4 regions of the Streptomyces sp. NPDC058246 genome follow, and region 4 is predicted to be linked to each of the others. Evidence: riboswitches for the same ligand, from Rfam matches in the RefSeq annotation. Region 4 holds a riboswitch; each other region holds the start of a gene.
What was found. A riboswitch is a leader RNA that binds a small molecule or an ion and turns the genes downstream of it on or off. The one in region 4 is predicted to bind cyclic di-AMP.

Region 1: linked by a shared signal. The riboswitch ahead of ACFVXA_RS16850 (M23 family metallopeptidase) and the one ahead of ACFVXA_RS10305 (M23 family metallopeptidase) in region 4 are both predicted to bind cyclic di-AMP.
Region 2: linked by a shared signal. The riboswitch ahead of ACFVXA_RS04285 (NlpC/P60 family protein) and the one ahead of ACFVXA_RS10305 (M23 family metallopeptidase) in region 4 are both predicted to bind cyclic di-AMP.
Region 3: linked by a shared signal. The riboswitch ahead of ACFVXA_RS23845 (peptidoglycan DD-metalloendopeptidase family protein) and the one ahead of ACFVXA_RS10305 (M23 family metallopeptidase) in region 4 are both predicted to bind cyclic di-AMP.

What each region holds. Positions count from the first base shown of each region.
Region 1 covers NZ_JBHVWZ010000009.1:288,459-290,651, forward strand. The annotation lists gene ACFVXA_RS16845 (PP2C family protein-serine/threonine phosphatase) at 1-690, shown strand, start outside; cyclic di-AMP (ydaO/yuaA leader) riboswitch at 924-1,080, shown strand; gene ACFVXA_RS16850 (M23 family metallopeptidase) at 1,092-2,129, shown strand.
Region 2 covers NZ_JBHVWZ010000002.1:385,958-388,150, reverse strand. The annotation lists gene pcrA (DNA helicase PcrA) at 1-748, opposite strand, end outside; cyclic di-AMP (ydaO/yuaA leader) riboswitch at 1,141-1,313, shown strand; gene ACFVXA_RS04285 (NlpC/P60 family protein) at 1,322-2,193, shown strand, end outside.
Region 3 covers NZ_JBHVWZ010000016.1:181,164-183,356, reverse strand. The annotation lists gene ACFVXA_RS23845 (peptidoglycan DD-metalloendopeptidase family protein) at 151-1,071, opposite strand; cyclic di-AMP (ydaO/yuaA leader) riboswitch at 1,076-1,232, opposite strand; gene ACFVXA_RS23840 (tyrosine-protein phosphatase) at 1,941-2,193, shown strand, end outside.
Region 4 covers NZ_JBHVWZ010000005.1:272,915-275,107, reverse strand. The annotation lists gene ACFVXA_RS10310 (M16 family metallopeptidase) at 1-436, shown strand, start outside; cyclic di-AMP (ydaO/yuaA leader) riboswitch at 684-844, shown strand; gene ACFVXA_RS10305 (M23 family metallopeptidase) at 857-1,621, shown strand; gene ACFVXA_RS10300 (GntR family transcriptional regulator) at 1,818-2,193, shown strand, end outside.

The DNA.
Region 1 (2,193 bases), on a different contig from region 4:
GAGCGGATCGCCGGCTTCGACGTCGCGGCGCGGTACGAGGCGGCGCAGGCGGACGCGTTCATCGGCGGCGACCTGTACGCGGTGCAGGACTCCCCGCACGGGGTACGGCTGGTCGTGGGCGACGTACGCGGCAAGGGCATGGGGGCGGTCGCCGCCGTCGCCGTCGTCATCGGGGCGTTCCGGGAGGCGGCCGAGCAGGAAGCGACGCTGGAGGCGGTCGCACAGCGTCTGGAGCGGGCGCTGGCGCGCGAGGGCACCCGGCGCGAGGGCCTCGACGCCTTCGAGGGGTTCACCACGGCCGTACTCGCGGAGATCCCGCACGGGGACGAGGCCGTACGGATCGTCAACCGCGGCCATCCCCCGCCGCTGCTGCTGCACGCGGACGGCACGCTGGTCCCGCTCGCCGCCGAGGATCCCGCCCTGCCGCTCGGGATGGGCGAGTTGGGCAGCTGGCCCGACCGCGCGGTGGAGGCCGGGTTCCCGAAGGGGGCCACGCTGCTCCTGCACACCGACGGCCTGTCCGAGGCGCGCGACGAGCGCGGGGAGTTCTACGATCCCGCCGCGCGCCTCGCCGGGCGCCTGTTCCCCGGGCCCGACGCCCTGCTGGCCGCCCTCGCCCAGGAGGTCCGCCGGCACACGGGCGGCGGCACGACGGACGACATGGCGCTGCTGGCCGTACGGCGCCCTTGATCCTTGTCACCTGTGGTGATCGGACGGTGCCACTCCGCATAACAACTGACACACCATCAGCTGAATCGATGTTTATGAAGTGTGGTCAACTCGCCCGGTTTGAACCGATGGTGTCCCCAAAGTCCTGGCCAAAAGCGTTAACGATCAGTCCGAACAGCTTGGAATCCGGTACCCGGGTCTATTAACGTTCGATAACGCAGCGCGGTCGTCCCAGCCGTCACAAGAGGCGGCTCCGTGCGCACGCGCCGAATCCCGCAAGGGAGCCGGGGAACCACCAACTTGGGGTGAATCGAGCGTCTTTCACGGCGGAAAAGCCGTGGTTGACGCGCGTAGGAGACCTTCCTGCTCCGAACCCGTCAGCTAACCCGGTAGGCGAGAAGGAAGGAAAGGAGTGCGCCCACGTGGCGTCCAACCGGCCTGCCCAGCAAACCTCGTTCGCGCCGAACGACACCCAGCCCTTCGGCTACGCGTACGGCAACGACGAGGGCTCCTGGGAGGAATGGAACCCCTCTGAGGATTCCGTCCGTCCCGTTCGCGGCCGGCACCGTGTCAGCAAGCAGCGCGGTGGGGGACTCGCCCGCAGCTCCACGGTTCTCGGCGTCGGTGTCATAGCCGCCGTCGGCGCGGGTGGCATGGCCACCGCCGCGCCCGGCAAGCCGCCGGTGTCGATCTCGCTTCCCGACCTGTCATCGGTCACCGAGTCCGCCAAGTCCCTCATATCGGACGGCGGGTCCAGTACGCCCAAGGGCTCCGCCACCCCGCTCACCAGCGCCGGTCTGACCAGCGCCGACGCCGCGCAGGGGAGCGCCGACGCGGGCGAGGCGCTGCGGGCCCGCATCATGCAGCAGGCCGCGTCGCAGCAGGACCAGGTCGACAGCGCGGCCCAGCAGGCCGCCGAGGCCGCCGCCGCGAAGAAGGCCGTCGCGCTCGCCGCCCAGCAGCAGGACGACGCCGAGGCCAAGGCCGCCGCCGCCAAGACGAAGGCGGACGAGGCGGCCAAGAAGGCCGCCGAGGCCAAGCGCCTCGCCGAGCTCGCCAAGAGCTACTCGCTGCCCACCTCCTCGTACACGCTCACCTCCCGCTTCGGCGAGGCCGGCTCCATGTGGTCCTCCGGCTACCACACCGGCCTCGACTTCGCCGCGCCCACCGGCACGCTGATCAAGGCGATCCACAGCGCCACCGTCACGGAGGCGGGCTGGGCAGGCGCGTACGGCTACCGCACGATCCTCACCCTCGACGACGGTACGGAGCTGTGGTTCTGCCACCAGTCGTCGATCAGCGTCAGCGTGGGGCAGAAGGTCGCCACGGGAGACGTCATCGGGCGCGTGGGCGCGACCGGCAACGTGACCGGGCCGCACCTGCACCTGGAGGTCCACCCCGGCGGTGGCGACGCGATCGACCCGATGGCGTGGCTGCGCAGCAAGGGTCTGAACCCCTGACGGGTACGTCGTGACGCGTGCGCCTTGGTCGTACCTCCTGGCTGTACGTCCCGACGCGTGCGTT
Region 2 (2,193 bases), on a different contig from region 4:
GCGCGTTGGCCTCGCGCAGGCGGGACTGGTACATCGCGTACGCCTGGGCGAGGGTCTTCTCGAAGCCGTCGGCGGCCTGGGCGGCGAAGTCCTCCTCGTCGATCAGCTCGTTCTTCAGGTTCGAGATCTTGGCGCTGAACGACTTCGGCGGGAAGCGCTTGGGGTCGAGGTCGAGATCACGGCAGACGAGCGCCATCAGACGCTTGGAGTCGGCGGCGTCGTAGATCGAGAAGGACGACGTGAAGCCGAGCTTCTTGCTCTCGCGGCGCAGGATGCGCACGCACGCGCTGTGGAAGGTCATCACCCACATCGCGCCCGCCCGCGGGCCGACGAGGTGCTCGACGCGCTCCTTCATCTCGCCCGCGGCCTTGTTCGTGAAGGTGATCGCGAGGATCTGGCCCGGGTGGACATCGCGCTCGGCCAGCAGATACGCGATCCGGTGCGTGAGTACGCGCGTCTTGCCGGAGCCCGCGCCGGCCACGATGAGCAGCGGGGAGCCGGAGTGCACCACGGCCGCGCGCTGGTTCTCGTTCAACCCGTCCAGCAGCGCCGCCGCGTCCACGGCGGGCCGGTGCGCGCCGTCGCGGTAGTACGCGTCCCGGTCCGGGGGCACGTCGAACTTCCCGCCGAACAGATCGTCCGGAACCGGCTCCGGTACGTGATCGTCCTCGGGCGGCGGGGGCTCTTCCTCATGGGCCCGGGAGGGCTTGAGGTCCGCCAGGAAGCTGTCATCAAAGAGGCTGCTCATCGCTCTCCGAGTCTAGAGCGCCCCACTGACACCCCGCCGCCACCCCGAAAACTCCGCACGTGCACGAGACGCGTACGAGCGCCGGTGACGCCGCCGGTGACGCCGCCGGTGTCCGCCGGCGACACCGGCGGACACCGGCCTCACCCTCCGAAATCGGCGCGTAACGGTCGGCGATCGAGCGGGAAGCGCCTCTCGATGAACAGCATCAACCAGGTCAATTCACTACAGAACACACCGGTCCACTCGCTCCGAGGGGTGCGCGGGGCCGGGGTCGCGAAAAAGGTCACGAAAATGTATCGGGCATATCGCACATCAACCTTCACAGGAGCCACACGAGTTGGCTAGCGTTCCGGTCAGGCCGCTCGACAGCAACCGGCGAACGTCGCCGGGCCGTGCGGCCTCCGCCGAGTTCGGCGTGCCCTCGCGGCAGCCGGAGCCGGGGACCCACCGACCTTGGGGTGAATCGGTCCAACTGCCTTGAGGGGCAAGGACCGTAGGGCAAACCTTCCGGAACCACCCGCCCGAACCCGACAGCTAACTCGGTAGGCGGATGACGGAAGGAGTCGCCCCCTCGTGGCGTCGCATCGCACATCGCGTCCTACGGGTACGCGCGTAGCAGGCATACGGACCCCCGCCGCCCTGGCGACGGCGGCCCTCACCTCGGTGGCCCTGCTTTCCCAGACGGCGAACGCCGCACCCTCGGCCGATCCCAAGCCGAGCCTCGAAGAAGTCGAGAAGAAGGTCAACGACCTCTACCACCAGGCCGAGACGGCCACCGAGAAGTACAACGCGACCAGGGAGAAGGCCGCCAAGCAGCGGCAGCGTGTCGACACGCTCCTCGACGACGTCGCGCAGCGCACCGAGAAGCTCAACACCGCGCGCGAGGAACTGGGTACGTTCGCGGCGGCGCAGTACCGCACCGGGGCCGCCGCCCCCGACACCGCGACCCTGCTGCTCGCCGACGATCCGCAGGACTACTTCGACCAGACCCAGCTGATGAGCCGTCTGACCACCCGCCAGAAGGCGGCCGTCGACGACTACGTCACGGAACAGGCCGCCACCACGAAGAAGCGTGCGGAGGCGTCCAAGAGCCTTCAGACGCTGACCACTTCGCAGAACGCGCTCAAGACGTCCAAGGCCGACGTCCAGCGCAAGCTCTCCGAGGCCCGCGAACTGCTCTCGGAGCTGACCGCCGAGGAGAAGGCGCGGCTCGCGGCGATCGAGAAGAAGAAGCAGGAGGCCGCCGAGCGCAAGGCGGCGGAGCTGGCGCAGCAGCAGGCCGCGGCCGCCGCGAAGAAGGCGGCCCAGGAGTCGTCGCCGTCGCCGGGCACCACGACCGGCTCGTCCGGCTCCACCGGCTCGACCGCCACCGACTCCTCGTACGCGACCAAGGCGGCGAAGGCGCTCGCGTTCGCCCGCGCACAGGTCGGCAAGCCGTACGTCTG
Region 3 (2,193 bases), on a different contig from region 4:
GTTGGTGGCGCGCGGGATTCCGGTCGAGCGGGCAAGTACCTGGTCCGCGTGGGGAGTTGACAGTGGCAGGCCGAAGGCCGGACCCCGGGGATCGTGGGGTCCGGCCTTCGGAGACAGTACTGCCGGCAAGGGCAGGGAAAAGCAGGGGTGTCAGACGGCGACACCGTGCGAGCGCAGGTACGTGACGGGGTCGATGTCCGAGCCGTAGTTCGGCGTGGTGCGGACCTCGAAGTGCAGGTGCGGCCCGGTGACGTTGCCGGTCGCGCCGGAGAGGCCGATCTGCTGGCCGGCGGTCACGGTCTGGCCCGCCGAGACGGAGAGCGCGGACATGTGGGCGTACTGGGAGTACTGGCCGTCGGCGTGCTGGATGACGACCTGGTTGCCGTACGCGCCGCCCCAGCCGGCCGAGACGACGGTGCCCCCGGCGATGGCCTTGATCGTGGTGCCGGTCGGGACCACGAAGTCCACGCCGGTGTGGTAGCCGCTGGACCACATGCTGCCCGCCACCTTGTAGCCGGTGCCGACGGTGGCGCCCTGGACCGGCAGGGTGTAGCCGGAAGCGTTGCTGGTGGGCGCGGTGTTGGCGGCCTTCGTGGCTGGGGTGGCCGCCGTGGTGGCCGTGTCGGCCTTGGCGTCCGACGTCGTGGTCTTGGCCGACGAGGTCGTCGTCTTCGCGGACGACCGGGTGGCACCGCCGGACGCGGCCTTCTCGCCGAGCGTCAGCCGGAGACCCGGGTGGATCAGCGACGGGTCGCTGCCGATGGCCGAGCGGTTGTCGGAGTAGAGCTTCTTCCAGCCGCCGCTGACGTTCTGCTCGTCGGCGATCTTCGCGAGCCAGTCGCCGGCCCGCACGGCGTAGGTCTTCGTCCCGGCCGCCTTCTTCGCGGCGACGGGGGAGGCGGTCACGGACTTCCCGGCCTGCTGCGCGGCGGAGGCCGTCGGGGTCGTGGCGTGAGCGCCGGTGGCTCCCATCAGCGGCAGCGCGAGCGCGGCGCCACCGGTTCCGGCCACGGCGATCGAGCGGGTGAAACGCTGGGACTTGGGACGGCGGTGCTTACCCTTCGCGGGCATGACGAATTCCTCTCCGGCGCCTGCGAGGTGAGCTGTCGGGTGCGGACTGGAGATGTCCGGCCACGCAATTGCGCGGCTATACCCCTAGCCGTTCCGGGGACCGGAACAGGCGTGGTACCTGCGGGTCCCCCGCTCCTGCCGAATGCGGGTGAGTGCGGATTCCGGGCGGCGGCAGGATTGGGCGTCCGTCCGGATTGAGGCAGAACGTAAGCGAGATGAGAGCATCTCGCCAACCATGTGGCTTTTTCGTGCGTGCGCCTTTCTTGATCCATGCCGGAATTCCCGTCACCCTCCGTGGATCGACGATCTTTCCGGCCTTTCAACCGGCCCGGAAATTCGGGCGGATTGGCAAAAGGGGTTCGCAACGCATGGTCACGAATATGACGCTCCTCACGCACCTCGACCTACGGTGCTCTATTCCAGGGCCAGTTGGAATGAAGGCATTAATTCGGACAGAACAGTCACATGCGACACAGTCGGATAACTGCCGCATCGAGATCCCCGCACGACCCCGTCCGCAACTCACGATGGCAGTAACGCAGGGCGGTGCAATTCGCCCGTTTCGCGAGATTCGTACACCTATTTCGGATCAAGTCCGCGCAGCCGAAGCGGTGCCACCGGCTCGCCGAACCGCTGGGCCCTGGAGCCGGGCGAGGACGACGATCTCGTCGCCGTGGACGTACCGCACCGCACGGCCCGCCGGGCGAGCGCGGCCCGCTGCCCCTCGGAGATGTCACGCCTGTGGACAACTCATTGCCCCAGGTACCCATGTCGTATCGTCGAGAGCGCAACCCGTAGACAAGCGGCCGAACGGCCGGCGCCGCCGAGGGAAGCCCGGCAGCGCCGACGGCCGAAGGGGAGGAGCCCCAGTGACGCAGCAGGTCCCGTCGACCGAGCCCGAGCTGACCGGTGTGCGCAATTTCCGGGACGTGGGCGGCCTGCCCACCGTGGACGGCCGGCGCGTGAGGTTCGGGCAGTTGTTCCGCAGCGGCCACCTGGCGCACGCCACCGAGGAGGACGCGGCGTTCCTCGCCTCCCTCGGCCTGCACACGGTCTTCGACTTCCGCAATGCCTCGGACCAGAAGCTGGAGGGCCCGGACGTCGAGCTGCCGGGCGTGCGGA
Region 4 (2,193 bases):
GGTCCTGCGCGCCGCGCCGGACGGCACCGGCATCGCGATGCTCGCCATCAGCGGCTCCGTGGACACCCCGAACACCGGCCCGGCGCTCGACGACCTGTGGAAGGTGCTGCGCACCCTCGCCGCCGAGGGCCTGACGGACGCCGAGCGCGACGTCGCCGTACAGAACCTGGTGGGTGTGGCACCCCTCAAGTTCGAGACCGCCGCGGCCGTCGCGAGCACGCTCGCCGACCAGGTCGAGCAGTACCTGCCGGACGACTACCAGGCGACGCTGTACCAGCAGCTCGCCGCGACCGGCACCGTGGAGGCCACCGCGGCCGCCGTGAACGCCTTCCCGGTCGACCGTCTGGTGACCGTCCTGGTGGGTGACGCCGCGCAGATCGAGGAGCCGGTCAAGGCCCTCGGAATCGGTGAAGTGACCGTCGTACGGGCCGAGTAGCGCGGCCCGGCTCCACGAGGGGCCACCCGAGGACCCAGGTGACCGAAGCGTCACCTGGGTCTCCGTTTGCCCGGACTTCGTCCCCTCATCGCGGACTTCGTCCCCAAGGTGTCCGTATTGGTAGGGAGGTTGCCTGTCTGCCCTGTGGCATGCGCTACAAAAGCCGTGATCCGTTTGTCGATTGAAAGATGTCCCGTTTAGCGTCGGTCCGGCTGTTCGTCACGCAGTGCGCCGCGCCCGCGGCACCGGACAGTCATCGCCGAGTCCCCGTACGGCGCGAGCCAGGGGAGCCGGGGACCCATACGCAGTCCCTGGGGTGAATCGGACGCCCTCCCTTGGAGGGGTCCGTAGGAGACCTTCCTGCTCCGAACCCGTCAGCTAACCCGGTAGGCGAGAGGGAAGGAAAGGATCAGCCCCTACATGGCGTTCATCTGTGGCACCGGGAAGCATCGTCGACCGGGCCGCGCACAGCGCACGACCGCCAACGCCGTCGGCGTCGCCGCGCTCGCCACCACCGGTGTCATCGGAACCCTCGCGTCCCCGGCCCTCGCCGCGGAGCCCTCCGTCGAGCAGACCGGCCTCACACCCGTGATCACCATCGGCGACACCATCGCCGAGAAGATCGACGCGCAGGCCGCCGCCCAGCAGTACGCCGCCGACGAGGCTGCGGCGCAGAAGAAGGCCGAGGAGGCCGCCCGGAAGCAGGCCGCGAAGAAGGCCGAGCAGGCGCGTGAGGCCAAGGAACGCGCCGCCCGCGCGGCCGAGCGCAAGCGCCTCAACTCCTTCGTCCTGCCGATCACCGGTTCGTACATCTCCACCGGCTACAAGGCCGGCGGCAGCCTCTGGTCCTCCGGCAGCCACACCGGCGTCGACTTCCACGCCGCGTCGGGCACCCCGGTGCACGCCGTCGGCTCCGGCACTGTCGTCACGGCCGGTTGGGGCGGGGCCTATGGCAATCAAGTAGTGATCAAGATGCACGACGGCACGTACACCATGTACGGCCACCTGTCGTCCATCGGTGTCTCCGTGGGCCAGACGGTCACCCCGGGCGGGCAGATAGGCCTCTCCGGGGCCACCGGCAACACCACCGGGCCGCACCTCCACTTCGAGGCCCGCACGACCCCGGAGTACGGCTCGGACATCGACCCCGTCGCCTACCTCCGCTCGCACGGTGTGAACGTCTGACGAGCGCGTCACCTCTTCTTCGGCCTTCCGATGCCCCGGCTCAGCCAGCCGGGGCATCGTCGTTTCACGCGGCCGCCTGTCCAAAAAATATCCATGGATTCCGGCCCGCCATCGGAAATTCAGGCTTTCTGCAATAGAGTCACTGAACAAGCGTCAATCGACGGCGTTTCACGGGGATTAAAGCGGAGGTCCGGTCATGCGTATTCCGGCGCACTCGGTATGCACGGCGATCCGTGACGACATCGTCGCGGGGGTCTACGAGCGAGGCGGCCGGCTCACCGAGGAACTGCTCGCCCGCCGCTACGGCGTCTCGCGCGTCCCCGTGCGCGAGGCCCTGCGCACCCTGGAGGCCGAGGGCTTCGTGGTCACCCGTCGGCACGCGGGCGCGTGCGTCGCGGAGCCCACCGAGCAGGAGGCCTCCGACCTGCTGGAGATGCGCATGCTCCTTGAGCCGCTGGGCGCGGCGCGGGCCGCACAGCGCCGCACCGAGGCCCACCTCAAGGTGCTCCGAGGCCTGGTCAGGCTGGGTCAGGAGCGGGCCAGGAGGGGGCACAGCGAGGATCTGCGTTCGC